2 regions of the Mesorhizobium sp. Cs1299R1N3 genome follow, and region 1 is predicted to be linked to the other one. Evidence: predicted binding sites of a transcription regulator. Region 1 holds the regulator's gene; the other holds the start of a gene.
What was found. Region 1 encodes PhoB, which activates phosphate uptake and scavenging genes when phosphate is short. Its sites were predicted from a motif close to TGTCATNNANCTGTCAT; they were not measured.

Region 1 (8,351 bases):
ACCGGGGGCCATGTCCGGCCTCCGGATTTTCTTGGCCGTTGCCGATCGGCAGGATTTCAGCCGACCAACGGAATTCTGATTTCCACCTTCAGGCCGTCATCCTGGAAATCGCGCTTGATCGTGCCGCGCAATTCGCGGGTGACGTTGAGGTCGATCAGTTTCGTGCCGAATCCGGTCACGGCCGGCGCCTCGATCTTGTTTTTTCCAGCTTCCCGCCAGTTCAGCGCCAGGATCCGCTCGCGTCCACGCCCTTCCAGCGACCAGTCCACTTTAAGCGCCCAATCCCCCTTGGACGAATTCGCGGAATTGCCGGCTTCACCATATTTCAGCGCATTGGTGGCGAGTTCATGAAAGGTCAGGCCAAGCGCCTGCGTCGTGGTTTCATCGAGCAGCACCTCCGGGCCTGACAGGAGCCCCTCCGGCAGCTCCTTGCCGAACACCTGGCCGAGCTCGATGCGCAGCAGGTCGGCAAGGTCGGCTTTCTGCCAGCGCGAGCGCGTCAACATGTCCTGCGAGGCGGCCATCGCCTGCAGCCTGGCCGAGAAGGAAGCGGAGAACTCATTGACGTCGGTTGCCCGCGACGCCGTCTGCCGGGCGATCGCCAGCACCCTGGTGATCGAGTTCTTGATGCGATGCTTCATCTCCTGCAGCATCAGGTCCTTTTCGAGCAGGCTCTTTTCCGTTGTCTCGTGCAAGGCCGACACCGCGTCATAGGCTCGCTCCTGATAGCGCGCCACCAGCGCGATGGCGCCGGCCAGGAGCAGGCCGAACAGTCCCAGCATGACAGGAATGGCGCGCGACGAGGGTTGCGAGAAGGCACTGGTCGGCCTGAACAACACGGTCCAAGGGCGCCCCGCCACGGTCATCGTGCGGGTGACCAGCAGCCGGTCTCCCAGGGATGAAGCCGGTGGCGTCTCCGAGCGGAACAACAGATTGTCGCTGTTTGCCGCTCCGTCATAGATCTCTGTATTGACCGGCAGCAGCGGCGCGCGGCTCAGCGCGATCTGGAACAGATCCCGGGCGCGGAAGGCGGCATAGAGAAAGCCGGCGGTCGAGGAGCGCGATGCGTTGATGACCTCCGGCGCCGTTTCGACGTTGAGCCGCACGAAGACCAGGAAGCCGGTGAAGGTCTGCGCGGCACCAGTGTCCTGGCCGAGCTGCACCAGCCCGCTTGCATGCTGCTGATCGTCGGCCATCGCCTTTTCGATCGCCGCGCGCCGCACCGGCTCGCTGAACATGTCGTAACCGATACTGGCCTGGTTGGACGCATCCAGCGGCTCGAAAAGCGCAATCGGCGTGCGCCAGGGCTGCGTCGTATCCGGATAGACCGGATGGCTGGCGCCGAAATCGTGGAGGATGTCGCGTTCGACCGTTGCCTCGTCGCCCGTCTTGACCAGCCGCAGGAAGCCGATGCCGCGCAGGCCGCCGAAATTGCTGTCGACATCCAGCGCCTTGAAGAAGGCCTTGAACTCGTTCTGGGAAATATCGCCGTTGCGCGCGTCGAACAGGGCCTGTGTCGAGCGCAGCAGCGACAGATGCAGGTCGATGCGGCTCTCGATCCGATTGAGGGCGTCATCGGCCGCCCCTTCGAACTTGATGCGGGCGGCTTCCTGCGTCGCGAAATAAGCGAATCCCGCCATGGTCATGCTGATCAATGCGACGGCAATGAAGGCGACGATTGGAAAAAGCTTCTTCAACTGATGATGCGGTCCACGATCAAACAGGACCTTTATGGGCAAGTCGCCGGGCCAACACAATGGTCAGGCCAAGCCATCGTGATCACTGGCATATCATGTGAACGGCAAGGGGCGTGCCCGAGCAGCCTCGCCGGCCTCAGGCGGCGATCTTCAGCGCACCCGGCCCCGGTATGGCACCTGGAGGACATTTACCCAGGATGATCATGCCCAGCACCTCGTCCTGGGTGACATCCGTGGTGCGTGCCGTGCCGACGACCTGACCGTTCTTCATCACGCAGACCCGGTCGGCAAGCTCGAACACGTCGTGGATGTCGTGGCTGATCAGGAAGATGCCGATGCCGTCGGACTTGAGCTGCCTGACCAGTTCGCCGACCTGTGCCGTTTCCTGGGGGCCGAGTGCCGCCGTCGGCTCGTCCATGATCAGGATGCGGGCGTTGAACAGGATGGCGCGTGCGATCGCCACTGACTGGCGCTGTCCGCCCGACAGTTTGATCACCGGTTCCTTGAAACGCTGGAAGCGAGGATTGAGCCGCCCCATTACCTTGCGCGCCTCGGCCTCCATGGCGACGTCGTCGAGCGTGCCCCAGGCAGTCATCAGTTCGCGGCCGAGGAACAGATTGGCGGCGGCATCGACATTGTCTGCCAGCGCCAGCGTCTGGTAGATCGTCTCGATGCCGTATTTCTTGGCGTCGCGCGGGTTGGAGATCGCTGCCTCCTCGCCATTGACGAATATCTGGCCGGAGTCGCGCTTGTAGGCGCCGGACAGGATCTTGATCAGCGTCGACTTGCCGGCGCCGTTGTGGCCGAGCAGCGCCACGACCTCGCCGGGGAAAAGATCGATCGAGGCATCGTCGACGGCACGGATGCCGCCGAATGCGATCGAGATATTACGCATGTCGACCAGCGCGGTGGCCGCAGGAGCAGTCTTGTCAATCACGGTGATGCCTCCCTAAACGCGCTTGCGGTAAACGGTGTCGAGCCACACCGCGATGACCAGCACGGCACCGACGACGATGCTCTGCAGCGGCGAATCGACGCCGAGCAGCACCATGCCCGACTGCAGCGACTGCATCAGCAACGCGCCGAGCATGGCGCCGATGATCGTTCCCGAGCCGCCGGCAAGCGACGTGCCGCCGATGACGGCCGCGGCAATGACGAGCAGCTCATCCAATGTTCCAAGCACATTGGTGGCCGAGTTCTGCCGGGCCGACGAAATGGCGGCGGCGATCGTGGCCAGCACGCCCATGATCATGAACACCTTCATGGTGATCCAGCGCGTGTTGATGCCGGCGAGGTTGGCCGCTTCCGGATTGCCGCCGATGGCAAAGACATAACGGCCGAAACGGGTGCGTTTTGTGATGAAGGTCATGACCAGACCGACGGCGACGGCCATCAGTACCGGTATGGCGATGCCGTGGGCGATGAATAGCCCGCCCTCCGGCACGGTGATGTTGTTGGCGGCCGCGTACCGGTTCACGATGCCGATCGGCCACGGATAGGAGTTGGCCAGCCACACCGCGCCCATGATGACGGCACAGGTGACGACGCCGAGCAGCGTCTCGGCCCAGATCGGCCGCAGCGGGAAGCGGAACCGCTTTCGTTGCACCCGCCCGTTGAACAGCGCAAACACGACGGCCAGGCAGGCGACGATGCCTACGACCCAGCTCCAGGTCGCGCCGATCGATCCGGCCGGTCCGCCGCCCATCAGCTGGAAGGTGGCGTCGAGCGGTGCCACCGTCTGGCCGCTGGTGACCCACCAGGCGGCACCGCGCCAGACCAGCAGGCCGCCCAGCGTGACGATGAAGGCCGGCACTTCGAGATAGGCGATGACGAAGCCCTGGAAGGCGCCGATCAAAAGGCCGAGCGCCAGGCCGATGACCAGTGCCAGCACCCAGATCCATGGATTGCCGAGTTCAAGCCCCACGAACCGGACCAGGAAGTGCACCTGGGCAAAGCCCATGACCATGCCGATCAGGCCCTCGGCGGAACCGACGGACAGGTCGATGTTGCGCATGACGATGACCAGCACCATGCCGCAGGCCATGATTGCGACCGCTGACGTCTGCACCGACAGATTCCACAGATTGCGCGGCGTCAGAAACGTGCGGCTGTCGAAATCGAGCGGATTGACGCCAAGACGCAAGCTCGAAATCACATGCAGCGCGACCCAGATCAGCAGCAGGGCGCCGATCATGCCGAGCATACGGGTGTCGATCTCGGTCGCTTTCAGGAACCGGGCGACCGCGCCGAGTTCCGAAGCGCGCGCGGTATCGGCCTGCAGGTTGGACGTCGTGTCGGTCATGATTTCCTCCAACCGGCTGGCCGTCTGACGCGGATGCCGAACCCGGCCTAGAAGCTATCCGCGTGATGCGGAAACACAAATCTTTTTGAGAAAACGCCGCGGCTTGGGGGCCGCGGCGCCTTCATTTCTTCAAGCGGTCAAACTCAGTTGCAGGCCGCGACGCTGCCGGCGGCGACGCCCGCGCAGACTTCGTCCTTCTTGATCCAGCCGGCGTCGATGACGAGGTTGAGATTGTCCTTGGTGATGGCGACCGGGGTCAGGAACAGCGACTTGACGGTGTTGCCGCCAGGCGTCGTGAAGTCCTTCGCGCCGGCGATGTCGGTCATCTTCTTGCCGTCGGCGAGCTGCGAGGCGATCTCGGCGGCGTTCTTGCCGAGTTCACGCGCGTCCTTCCACACCGACACGGTCTGTGTGCCGAGCGCGATGCGGTTGAGCGCGGCGTGGTCGCCGTCCTGGCCAGAGACCGGCACGGTGCCGGCGAGCCCCTGCGCCGTCAGCGCCGCGACGACGCCGCCGGCGGTGCCGTCATTGGCCGCGACCACGGCGTCGACCTTATTGTCGTTGGCGGTGAGGAACTGCTCCATGTTCTTCTGGGCGTTGGCGGGCAGCCAGCCGTCCGTATAGGCTTCGCCGACATTCTTGATCTTGCCGCTGTCGATGGCTTCCTTCAGCACTTCCATCGAGCCCGAGAACAGGAAGTCGGCATTCGGATCGGCACCCGAGCCCTTGATGAAGACGTAATTGCCTTCGGGCTTCACCTTGAACACCCCGCGGGCCTGCATGCGGCCGACTTCCTTGTTGTCGAAGGTCAGGTAGAAGACGTCCTTGTTCTCGATCAGGCGGTCATAGCCGACGACCGGAATGCCCTCGTCGAGCGCCTTCTGCACCGCCGGGCCGATGGCCGAAGCATCCTGCGCCAGGATGATCAGCGAATTGGCGCCCTGCGAAATCAGGCTTTCGACATCGGTCAGCTGCTTGCCGGGATTGGACTGCGCATCGGCGGAAATGTACTTGTCGCCCGCGGCCTCGATCGCCTTCTTCATGGCGGCCTCGTCGGTCTTCCAGCGCTCTTCCTGGAAATTCGACCACGAAACGCCGATGACCTTGTCCTTCGCCTGCGCCACCGGCGCCAGCGTCAGCGACATGGCGACACCCGCCAGGATGGCGACTGTGAATCTCTTCATGATATATCCTCCCTGCGCCGCGTATGGCGCGACCAAACTGGCCCGAAGGCCGGCACAAAGGCCCTATTTTTTCGAGCCTCGAAAAAACACTGATCCATCGTCGGAACACTGTCAACATCGATTCTGATGGATTTTGAGGTGCCGGGACCCTTTTTTCGAGTCCCGCAATAAATAAATGACAGCTCCTGCCGCTTCTGCCAGTATTCGGCCCGTTGCCGGAGATGTTCGAGGGGGTGTCAAGAACCGCGGCGACGGGAGGATGTGGGAAGCATGTCGGTCGGAATCCGCCACGACGATCTGCGCCGGCGCAACCGCGCCATGGTGATTGCAGCCGTGCGTCAGGGTGGTCAGCCCTCGCGCACCGAGATCGCCGCCACCACCGGCCTCAGCCACTCGACCATATCGGCGATATCAGCCGACCTGATCGACGAGGGTATCCTGACCGAAGGCAAGCCGAACGAGGCCGGTTCACTGAAACGCGGCCGGCCGCAGGTTGGCCTTGGTCTCAACCCCGAGGCCGCGGCTGTGATGACCGTGGTGCTGTCGCTGAATTTCCTGTCCGTCGCCGTCATCGATTATTCCGGCCAGGTGGTCGCCGAGGAACAGCGCCGGCTGGACACGCTGACCATATCGCGCGAGGCGCTGATCGGCGAATGCACGGCAATAGTGCGGCGGCGCCTCGAGGACCCCGATCTCGACGTCCGCAGTATTGCCCGCATCGCGCTGGCGATCCAGGGCATCACCGACACCGAGGCGCGTGCGATGCTGTGGTCGCCGATCACGCCGCAGACGGATATTCCCTTCGCCGACATACTTGAAGCCGAGTTCGGCATCCCCGCCACCATGGAGAACGACTGCAACATGATGGCGGTGGCGCTGCGCTGGCGCGACCCCGAACGCTACCGCGACGACTTCATCGCCATCCTGCTCTCGCACGGCATTGGCATGGGCCTGGTGCTGAAGGGCGAGCTTTTCACCGGCACGCATTCGTCGGGAGGCGAGTTCGGCCACATGATCCATCGCCCGGGAGGCGCGCTCTGCCGCTGCGGGCGGCGCGGCTGCGTCGAGGCCTATGCCGGCAACTACGCCATCTGGCGCAACGCCAGGCAGCTTGGCGAGGACGCCGAACCGGTCGCCGATGTCAGCGATGCGCAGATGCGGGCACTCGCCGCGACGGCAAGGGAGAAAGACGGACCGGAGCGCGAAGCCTATCGCAAGGCCGGCGAGGCGCTGGGCTATGGGCTGGGCAGCCTGTTCGCTCTGATCGATCCCGCACCCGTCGCCATGGTCGGCGTCAGCGCCGCCGCCTTCGACCTAATCGAGCCGGCCTTGCGCGAGGCCATCGCCCAGACCGCCGGCGGCCAGCATTCGGAATCGATTTCCTTCGACACCGAGCCGAACGAGCTGCCGCTCATCCGCGAAGGTTGCGCCATGCGGGCGCTGACCTTCGTCGACCAGGAGATTTTCGCGCCGGGCGTGCTGGCGAGGCCCGGCGTTCCGGGCAAGAATGTAGCCTGATTTCAGTCTTCGCGGATCGCGTAGCCCGCGCCGCGAATGGTGCGGATCACGTCCGGCATGCGGCCGTTGTTGACCGCCTTGCGCAGCCGGCCGACATGCACGTCCACGGTGCGCTCGTCGATATAGATCGTCTCGCCCCAGACATTGTCGAGCAGCTGGCTGCGCGAGAACACGCGACCGGGATGACGCATCATGAATTCGAGCAGGCGGAACTCGGTCGGCCCGAGCCGGATCTCGCTCTTCTTGCGATAGACCCGGTGCGATTCCCGGTCGAGCACGATGTCGCCGACCTTGAGCACGCTGGACAGCACTTCCGGCTTGGCGCGGCGCAGCAGCGCCTTGACCCGGGCCATGAATTCCGGTGTCGAGAACGGCTTGACCAGATAGTCGTCGGCACCGGTCGAGAGGCCGCGCACGCGGTCGCTCTCCTCGCCGCGCGCCGTCAGCATGATGATCGGCAGCCTCTCGGTCTCGGGCCGCATTCGCAGGCGCCGACAGAGTTCGATGCCGGAAACCGCCGGCACCATCCAGTCGAGCACCAGGAGGTCGGGCACGTTCTCCTGGAGGCGGATCTCGGCTTCGTCGCCGCGCGTCACCACCTCGACCTGGTAGCCTTCCGATTCCAGATTGTAGCGGAGGAGCACGCCGAGCGGCTCCTCGTCCTCCACCACCATGATGCGTGGCGCGATCATCGATTGATCATCCCTGCCGTCAAGCCGCCGGCACCGACATCGCCGTCTCGTCCTGCTTCGGACGGTTGGCGGGCAGTTGCGTGCCGGTCAGCACATAATATGCATTCTCGGCAATGTTGGTCACGTGGTCGCCGATGCGTTCGAGATTCTTGGCGCAGAACAAAAGATGCGTGCAAGCCGTGATGTTGCGCGGATCCTCCATCATGTAGGTCAGGAGTTCGCGGAACACCGATGTGTATTTGACATCGATGCGTTCGTCGTCATTCCTGAGCTTGGCGAGCGCGGCGGCATCGCCGGCCGCGTATTCCTCGACCACGCCCTGCACCTGGATCAGCACCAGCTGCGCCATGGAGTCGATCGAATGCGACAGGTCGCGCGGCGTGGCGGAGAGGCCGACGGAGCCGACGCGCTTGGCAATGTTCTTGGCAAGGTCGCCGATGCGCTCGAGATCGCCCGCCATCCGGATCGAGCCGACGACGTGACGCAGATCGTCGGCCATCGGCTGACGCTTGGCGATCAGGGTGATGGCGCGGTCGTCGAGTTCGCGCTGGCGCGCGTCCATGATGGCATCGTCGGAGACGACGCGCTGTGCCAGCGCGTTATCGGAATTCAGCAGCGCCTTGGTGGCGCCGCCGACCATCGTGCCGGCGAGATCGCCCATGTCGCTGATCAGCCTGCTGATCTGTCCGAGATCCTCGTCGAAGGCTGCGACTGTATGTTCGGCCATGATCCTGGTCCTCGTATGCGTGATATCAGCCGAAGCGGCCGGTGATGTAGTCCTGGGTGCGCTTCTCGCGAGGCGACGTGAAGATCTTCTCGGTCTTGTCGAATTCGACCAGTTCGCCCAGATACATGAAAGCCGTCTGGCGTGACACGCGCGCCGCCTGCTGCATATTGTGGGTGACGATGACGATCGTGTAGTCGGCCTGCAACTCGTCGATCAGTTCCTCGATCTTGG
Region 2 (8,351 bases), on a different contig from region 1:
GGCGCGCAGCGCCTTGCCCTGCGGCAGCAGGAAATTGCGGGCAAAACCGTCCTTGACCTTGACGGTATCGCCCATCTGGCCGAGGCGGGAGACGCGTTCGAGAAGAATGACGTCCATGGTTATGTTCCTTTTGGTTGGGCGTCCGTCCACAAGGCCGGCGCCGAATTCTCTGGAACAGGTCAGGAAGCAAAAGGGCGTTGCCGCCGGGTCGCTGTCCTGCCTGTCGCGGCAGTTAGAGGTTTTGACCTCAACTCGGGATTCGATGTCTAACCGATCATGCCCGTCATGGCCGGCGATAAGGAACGGGCGGCGAACCGCCCGTTCGGAAGAATTAGCGAACCACGTAGGGCAGCAGGCCGAGGAAGCGGGCGCGCTTGATCGCCTTGGCGAGCTCGCGCTGCTTCTTCTGGCTGACGGCGGTGATGCGCGACGGCACGATCTTGCCGCGCTCGGAAATGTAGCGCTGCAGCAGACGCACATCCTTGTAGTCGATCTTCGGTGCGTTGGCGCCGGAGAACGGGCATGTCTTGCGGCGGCGATGGAAAGGGCGCCGGGTCGGGATCTGGTTGATGTCGACCATTATTCTGCACCCCCTTCAAAACCTTCGCGCGGACGGCGCGGACCACGGTCGCCGCCTTCACGATCGCCGAACGAACGCGGGCCACGATCGCCGCGGTCGCCGAAGCTGCGCGCCGGACGATCGCCACGGTCGCGATCGCCGAAGCCGCCGCGCTCGGAGCGCTCTTCGCGCTTCTGCATCATGGCCGAAGGGCCTTCCTCATGCGCCTCGACCTTGATGGTCAGGAAACGCAGCACGTCCTCGGACAGACCCATCTGGCGCTCCATCTCGTTGAGCGCCGCCGGCGGGCAGGTGAGGTCCATCAGCGTGTAGTATGCCTTCCGGTTCTTGTTGACCCGGTAGGTGAGGGACTTCAGTCCCCAGTTCTCGACCCGGCCGACGGACCCGCCATTTGCTGCGATGACGCCCTTGTACTGTTCGACAAGCGCATCGACCTGCTGCTGCGAGAGGTCCTGCCGGGCAAGAAACACATGTTCGTAAAGAGCCATTATGTATCAGTGCCTTTCTTCGTTTCTCTCCCGGTTCCCGGCGGCAAAAGCCTCTGCAACTTCTCTGACCCGCGTGTGCCTCGAAAGGCGCGGGGAAGAAAGGAGCATGACGAGACGGTCGAGAGCGGAGACACGGGAGGCGGAAGCGCTTCTGGCATCACACGAAGGTTCTAGAAAAACCTCCGGCCCTCCGTTCAGCCCCCAGCTGGGACCGGCAGATTGGCGGCGTCTATACAGCAATCCGCTGATAAGGCAAGGGCAAGCGGCATCCCCGATGTCGCAGCCACCAGAAAATCAAGCCGCGGCGCGCGCAAGGCCTGGCGGTTTTCCCAGCAACCGGCGCTTAACCACAATATCAGCTTGCGCCGGGTTGAGCCCCACCGTCAACGGTCGATTCATCATGCAACATGCAAAAGACCGGGCAACCGCGCATATCAAGCGGCAGGCATTTCCGGGGGTAAGGATGCTTCTCAACAGATTCTGGCGCTCGAAGAGCGGCAATTTCGCGCTTCTGATGGGGTTGGGGCTGCCAGCCATTCTGTCAGCCGTGGCCTTCGCGACCGATGTCTCGACCATGATGCGGGCGAAGAGCAACCTGCAGAACGCGCTCGATTCCGCAAACCTTGCCTCGTCGCATCTTGGCGATCTGGACATTACCCGCACCGACGCCTTCAACCGTTATTTCCAGGCAAACATCGCCGGGCATGGCGAACTCGTCAACGCGCAGGCGACGCTGACCGTCGACAAGGGCGTCAATTTCGTCAAGACCAAGGCGGTCGCTTCGGCCGACGTCAATCTGAACTTCGCTTTCCTGTTTGGCCAGAGCAAGCACATCGTGGTCGATGCCTCGGCGGTCGAATCGAACAATCAGCTCGAAGTCGTGCTGGTGCTGGACAATACCGGCTCGATGCGCGGCGCCCGTATGACGGCGCTCAGGGCCGCGACCAAATCATTGCTCGATACTCTCGAATCGACAAAATCGCCGACGCGCCAGGTCCGTGCCTCACTGGTGCCATTCGTCACGGCCGTGAACGTCAACGGCGACGGGTTCGACCCGTCCTGGATCGACATGGACGGCAAATCCTCGACCAACGGCATAAATTTCCCCGTCATCGACGGCAAACGCCCGAACCACATGGCGCTGTTCAAGCAGCTCAAGGACACCGGATGGGCCGAGCCCGGATGGAACGACACGGGATGGAAGGGCTGCGTGGAGGCGCGGCCCGGCGCCTACAACATTTCCGACACGCCGCCCGATCCGACCAAGCCCGATACGCTGTTCGTTCCCTATTTTGCGCCGGATGATCCCGGAGATGCGCAGATGCCGTCCAGCACCTATGGCAATGAGGCAAAATACTACAACAATTCTTATCTCGCCGACACCGGCGACACGGTCAAGCTGGACAAACAGAAAGGCAACAACCGGCTCGGCATCGACTTCAGCGGCCTCGGCAGCGATCCCGACAAAGCCACCAAGGAAAAAGTCGCCAAATATGTGGCGCCAGACAAGGAACTTATCACCGAGACAGGAACGTCCGTCACCGTTGGCCCGAACCGTTCCTGCCCGACCCCTGTCGTTCCCTTGACCGAAGATTTCGACAAGCTGCGCAAGGCGGCAAGCCAGATGACCGAGTGGAACGGCTCGGGCACCAACGTGTCGGAGGGCCTGTCGTGGGGCATGCGTGTGCTGTCGCCCGCTCCGCCTTATACCGATGGGGCGCCGTGGAAGACGCCTGGCATCAGCAAGATCGTGCTGTTGCTCACCGACGGTGAGAATGTCGTCTATGGTGCCAGCGAACAGACGACGAAATCCGACTACACATCCTACGGCTATCTGGCGGGTGGCCGCTTCGGGTCGGATAACCAGGCGACGGCGGCCCGCAATGTCGACGGCTGGACCAAGAGCGTCTGCACGCAGTTGAAGAACGAGGGCGTGCAAATCTACACTCTGGTGCTGCAGTCCGACACGCCCGCCAACCGCTCGCTTTACAGCGCCTGCGCTTCCGACCCCAGCAACTATTATGCCGTCAATGACCCGACCAAACTGCCGGACGTGTTCCTGCAGATCGCCAACAAGTTCTCGAAGCTGCAATTGACGAATTGAAGCCATGGCCCGAGAGCATCGGGCCTGAGCCGACCGGTCGGCTCAACTCGTATGGGAGACGACCTTGTCGACCGTTTCAGGGAAGAAGTCGGGTGCCGCGAGGCGTTTGCCGAACATCATGTCGTATTGCAACAGACGGAAATCGCGGATCGCCGGGTCGATCTCCTTCTGCCGCGCCCAGTCGGACGTGGCCTCGCCCGTCGGCGTCAGCAACAAGTTGCGGTCGACGACGCGATAGCGCTCCCGCATCTCGCCCAGGAAACCCGTGTAGTAGGGGTGGGTGATGCCTGCGGCGGTGAGGATATGATAGGGCAGGAAGGCAGGGCTCACCGTCCCCAGATTCTCGACCGGGCCTGAGCGGTTCGACCAGATGATCAGCGGTGTCGCGTGATGTTCGAGAGCGGCCTCCGGCGTCGGTTCCTTGCGTGGCGCGACGTTGTCCTTCAAGAAGCCCGTCTCGACATAGACCGGTCCGAGCGGCGGCAGGTGGTCACCGAAAAAGGCGACAATCGTTGGCCGCTCGCGCGTCTTGGCCCATTCGATCAGCCGCTCGAGGCCGCGGTCCGCGTCGGCTGAACCCTCGGCGTAGGAGATCAGCGAGTCACGCGCCCACTGGCTGATCGGGGCTTGCACCGAGTGGGTCGGGTTCGAATAGCGGTTCGGTTCATACGGGCCATGGTTCTGCAGGCTGACGGCGAAGAAGAAGACCGGGTCTTCGCTGGCGTCGGCTTCGCGGATGATCTCGTCGGTCATCGCAGCGTCGGATGCCAGCGGTCCGCGCTTTTCCATGGGCGGCAGCGTCTCTTCCGATTTGAAGTCGTTGAAGCCGAAATCGGCATAGACCGCGCCGCGATTCCAGAACCAGTTTGTGCCTGGATGGATGGCGCGTGCCCTATAGCCTTCGCTCTTCAGGAAGGTCGCCATCGACGGCGTCGGGGTGCGTACATATTGCTGGTAGGGGATGCTGCCGGCCGGCAGGAAGGCGTTCGAGAACCCGGTAAGCGCTTCGAATTCGATGTTGGCGGTCATGCCGCCGAATTCAGGCGAGAACATCGAGCCCGAGCGGAGCGCCCGCACATTGGGGATCGGATCCGGGGTGATGGTGACGCCGGGCAGCTTGGTCGAATCCCAGAAGGATTCGCTCATGACGACGATGATGTCGGGCTTCTCGGTAGGCACCGAGGCCGTCACATTGGTTCGGTCAATGGCCGCAATTGCCTTGTCGGAATAGCCTGGTGGTGCCGAGACATGCGCCATCGGCACGTTGAGCGCGAAGGCGAGCGCAAAGCCGTTGGAGGCGTAGTTTTCCTTCTGGTCCCACATGATGGGGATGATCTGCAGCCGGTCCCGCGTCCACGAGAAAGTGGCGTAGTCCATGATCGAGACGAAGAAGGCGAGCAGCGGCACCGCCAGCGTCAGCCGGGCAAGGCGGCCCTTGTGGCTGAGGGCTGGAACCTTGCGGCGCCATAGCCGCCAGCCGTAGACGAGCAGGGACAGGCCGGCGACGATGCCCGCGACCATGGCGAGCGCGGTCATAGGCCGCTCGCGCACCAGCAGCGGCAGCAGGGCGAAAATCTGGCGGGCATAGAGAAAATCGGTGGGGTAGAGCGGATCGCCGAGATAATGCGATTTCTGGTGGCCGACAAAGGCCAGCGACAGGGTCAGCGGTGCCACGATCATCAGGCTCTGATGACTGCGCCCGAGCACCGCGTCGAGACCGATCAGGACCAGCGCGAACACGACGATGGTTGTCCAGCCCGGCTTGAACGGCTGCAGGAAGAAGGAAACGGTGCCGGCAACGTCGCCGCGCACAATCAGTTCGATGGCGAACACCAGCACGGCCGAGATCGCCAGGCTGATCAGCCCGTAACGGACGACCGGCCATCGCCGGCCCGGTAGATAGCCGGTGGACGGATCGTCTTCCAGGAACTGCGGCGCGGCGTTGCCGGCACGTTTGAAGCTCTTTGCCACTTTAACTTCCCACCCCAAGACAATCCACGTCATTCGATTGTCATATAATTGTCACGCAAAGCTAGCGCCTATGGCGGAAATAAGAAGAGCCAGCAAACGATTCGTGAGCGGTTTTCATCAGGTGTGATCGCCGCAAAGCCCTTTGGGAACAGGCGCTCGGCGCATGGTTCGGATTCGGCGCCGGGTTGAACCGGGCTTGACTTGGCGGCCTGCCTTGCGTCACAGGCAGGGAAAATTCGTAGTATCAGGCAAGCAAAACAAGTCTGGGGAGCCCTCGCATGGCCGTCGCATTCACCTTTCCAGGACAAGGAAGCCAGGCTGTCGGCATGGGCAAGGATCTTGCCGATGCCTTTCCAGAGGCGCGCGGGATCTTCCAGGAAGTCGACGACGCGCTTGGCGAAAACCTGTCGAAGCTGATCTGGGAAGGTCCCGAAGAGACCCTGACGCTGACGGCCAATGCGCAGCCGGCCCTCATGGCGGTATCGCTGGCGGCGATCAGGGCGCTGGAAGCGCGCGGTTTCTCGCTGAAGGACAAGGTCGCCTATGTCGCCGGCCATTCGCTGGGCGAATATTCGGCACTCGCCGCCGCCGGCTTCGTTTCCGTTGCCGATGCCGCCCGTCTGCTGCGCATTCGCGGCAACGCCATGCAGGCGGCGGTGCCGGCTGGCGAGGGCGCCATGGCGGCGATCATCGGATTGGAGCAGGCCGATGTCGAAGCTGCCTGTGCCGAGGCCGCCCTGGGCGCTGGCAAGGGCGCTGCCTGCCAGGTGGCGAACGACAATGGCGGCGGCCAGCTGGTCATATCAGGCACGAGAGCCGCAGTGGAACTGGCGGCGAGACTGTGCACCGAAAAGGGTGCCAAACGGGCCCTGATGCTGCAGGTTTCGGCGCCTTTCCATTCCGCGCTGATGACACCGGCGGCCGAGATCATGCGCGAGGCGCTGGCGAGCGTCGCGAGGGCCGCGCCGGTGGTGCCCATCGTCTCCAACGTCACCGTCACTCCGACCAGTGACCCCGATGAGATCGCACGGCGTCTGGTCGAACAGGTGGTTGCCCGCGTGCGCTGGCGCGAAACGGTGGAATGGTTCGGCGCCAACGGCGTCTCCACGCTTTACGAGATCGGCGCCGGCAAGGTGCTTTCGGGCCTGGCGCGGCGCATCAACCGCGACATCGCCACCGCCTCGGTAGGTTCCGCGGCCGAGGTCGAGGCGGCATTGGCGGCGCTTGCATAAAACGCCATTTGATACCATCCCTATACGGGGTGCCCTCTTCTCAACCTGGAGACAAAAATGTTCGAATTGACCGGCCGCAAGGCGCTTGTCACCGGCGCATCGGGGGGCATCGGCGAGGCGATCGCCAGGGTGTTGCATGCGCAGGGCGCGATCGTCGGCCTGCACGGCACGCGCCTCGAGAAACTGGAAACGCTGGCCTCCGAACTGGGCGACCGGGTCAAGCTGTTCCCGGCCAACCTGTCGAACCGCGACGAGGTCAAGGCACTCGGCCAGAAGGCGGAGGCCGATCTCGAGGGCGTCGACATTCTGGTCAACAATGCCGGCATCACCAAGGACGGCCTGTTCGTGCGCATGTCGGACGCCGACTGGGATACGGTGCTGGAGGTTAACCTCACCGCCGTTTTCAGGCTGACCCGTGAACTGACCCACCCGATGATGCGCCGCCGCCATGGCCGCATCATCAACATCACTTCGGTGGTCGGCGTGACCGGCAATCCCGGCCAGGCGAATTACTGTGCCTCCAAGGCCGGTATGATCGGCTTGTCGAAGTCGCTGGCGCAGGAGATCGCCACCCGCAACATCACCGTCAACTGCGTCGCTCCGGGCTTCATCGAATCGGCGATGACCGACAAGCTCAACGACAAGCAGAAAGAGGCGATCATGGCGGCGATCCCCACGAAGCGCATGGGCACCAGTGCCGAAGTGGCGTCCGCCGTTGCCTATCTGGCTTCGAACGAGGCCGCCTACGTAACCGGGCAGACCATTCATGTGAATGGCGGTATGGCGATGATCTGAGCGAGGATCTGAGCGAGGTCCGCGGTAACATCGCCGCGCTGTGAAAACCCACCATTTCGGCTTGGACCTTGGCTATTTTTCGTGTAATGCGGCCCGCAACCCGGCGGTTCGGGCAAAAACCGGTCCGTGGCCGTTGCGTTTCCGGCAGGACCATCTTTCAGCTTGATTAGCGGCATTCCGCCCGCTAACGAAGACAGACAAACAAAAGACGAGGATGCCCAAATGAGTGACACCGCAGAGCGCGTCAAGAAGATCGTCATCGAACACCTTGGCGTCGATGCCGACAAAGTGACGGAGCAGGCGAGCTTCATCGATGATCTGGGCGCTGACAGCCTCGACACTGTCGAACTGGTCATGGCGTTCGAAGAAGAATTCGGCGTTGAGATCCCCGATGACGCAGCCGAGACCATTCTGACCGTCGGCGATGCGGTGAAGTACATCGACAAGGCTTCGGCCTGACGCTTTCCGCAGTCGTCACCGGGGAGGACCTGCGATGAGACGTGTCGTCGTCACGGGCCTTGGCCTGGTTTCACCGTTCGGCATGGGCTTCGAGCACGGCTGGAAGGAACTGCTGACCGGCCGCAGCGCTGCCAAGCGCGTCACCGAGTTCGAGGTGGACGATCTTGCCTGCAAGATCGCCCACGTCATTCCGCGTGGCGACGGCTCCAACGGCACGCTCAATCCCGAAGCCATTCTTGAGCCGAAGGAACTTCGCAAAATCGGCGACTTCATCCTGTACGGGATCGCGGCCGCCGATGAAGCGCTGAAGGATTCCGGCTGGCAGCCTTCAACCGAGGAGGAGCGTTGCGCCACTGGTGTGCTGATCGGCTCCGGCATCGGCGGTCTTGAGGGCATCGCCGAGAACGCGATCATCCTCAAGGAACGCGGCCCGCGCCGCATCAGCCCGTTCTTCATTCCCGGAAATATCATCAATCTCGTGTCGGGCCAGGTTTCGATCCGGCACGGATTGAAAGGCCCCAACCACGCTGTGGTCACTGCTTGCTCGACCGGCGCGCACGCCATTGGTGACGCCGCCCGGCTGATCATCTTCGGCGATGCCGACATCATGTTGGCAGGCGGCGCCGAATCGCCGGTGACCCGGCTTTCGCTCGCCGGCTTCGCCGCCTGCCGGGCACTCTCGACCGAGCGCAACGATAGCCCGCAAACGGCCTCGCGGCCTT

Region 2: the regulator PhoB is predicted to act here: its motif matches at 5,182-5,198, upstream of O7B34_RS14535 (LTA synthase family protein).

The regions. Positions count from the first base shown of each region.
Region 1 is NZ_JAPYKQ010000007.1:100,696-109,046, reverse strand. Features, by position in the region: gene O7B34_RS17400 (CHASE domain-containing protein) at 57-1,697, opposite strand; gene O7B34_RS17395 (ATP-binding cassette domain-containing protein) at 1,834-2,592, opposite strand; gene O7B34_RS17390 (sugar ABC transporter permease) at 2,647-3,999, opposite strand; gene xylF (D-xylose ABC transporter substrate-binding protein) at 4,143-5,183, opposite strand; gene O7B34_RS17380 (ROK family protein) at 5,454-6,701, shown strand; gene phoB (phosphate regulon transcriptional regulator PhoB) at 6,704-7,393, opposite strand; gene phoU (phosphate signaling complex protein PhoU) at 7,413-8,120, opposite strand; gene pstB (phosphate ABC transporter ATP-binding protein PstB) at 8,146-8,351, opposite strand, start outside.
Region 2 is NZ_JAPYKQ010000005.1:254,207-262,557, forward strand. Features, by position in the region: gene rplI (50S ribosomal protein L9) at 1-117, opposite strand, end outside; gene rpsR (30S ribosomal protein S18) at 332-580, opposite strand; gene rpsF (30S ribosomal protein S6) at 580-1,068, opposite strand; gene O7B34_RS14530 (pilus assembly protein) at 1,532-3,172, shown strand; gene O7B34_RS14535 (LTA synthase family protein) at 3,215-5,176, opposite strand; gene fabD (ACP S-malonyltransferase) at 5,422-6,375, shown strand; gene fabG (3-oxoacyl-[acyl-carrier-protein] reductase) at 6,433-7,170, shown strand; gene O7B34_RS14550 (acyl carrier protein) at 7,393-7,629, shown strand; gene fabF (beta-ketoacyl-ACP synthase II) at 7,664-8,351, shown strand, end outside.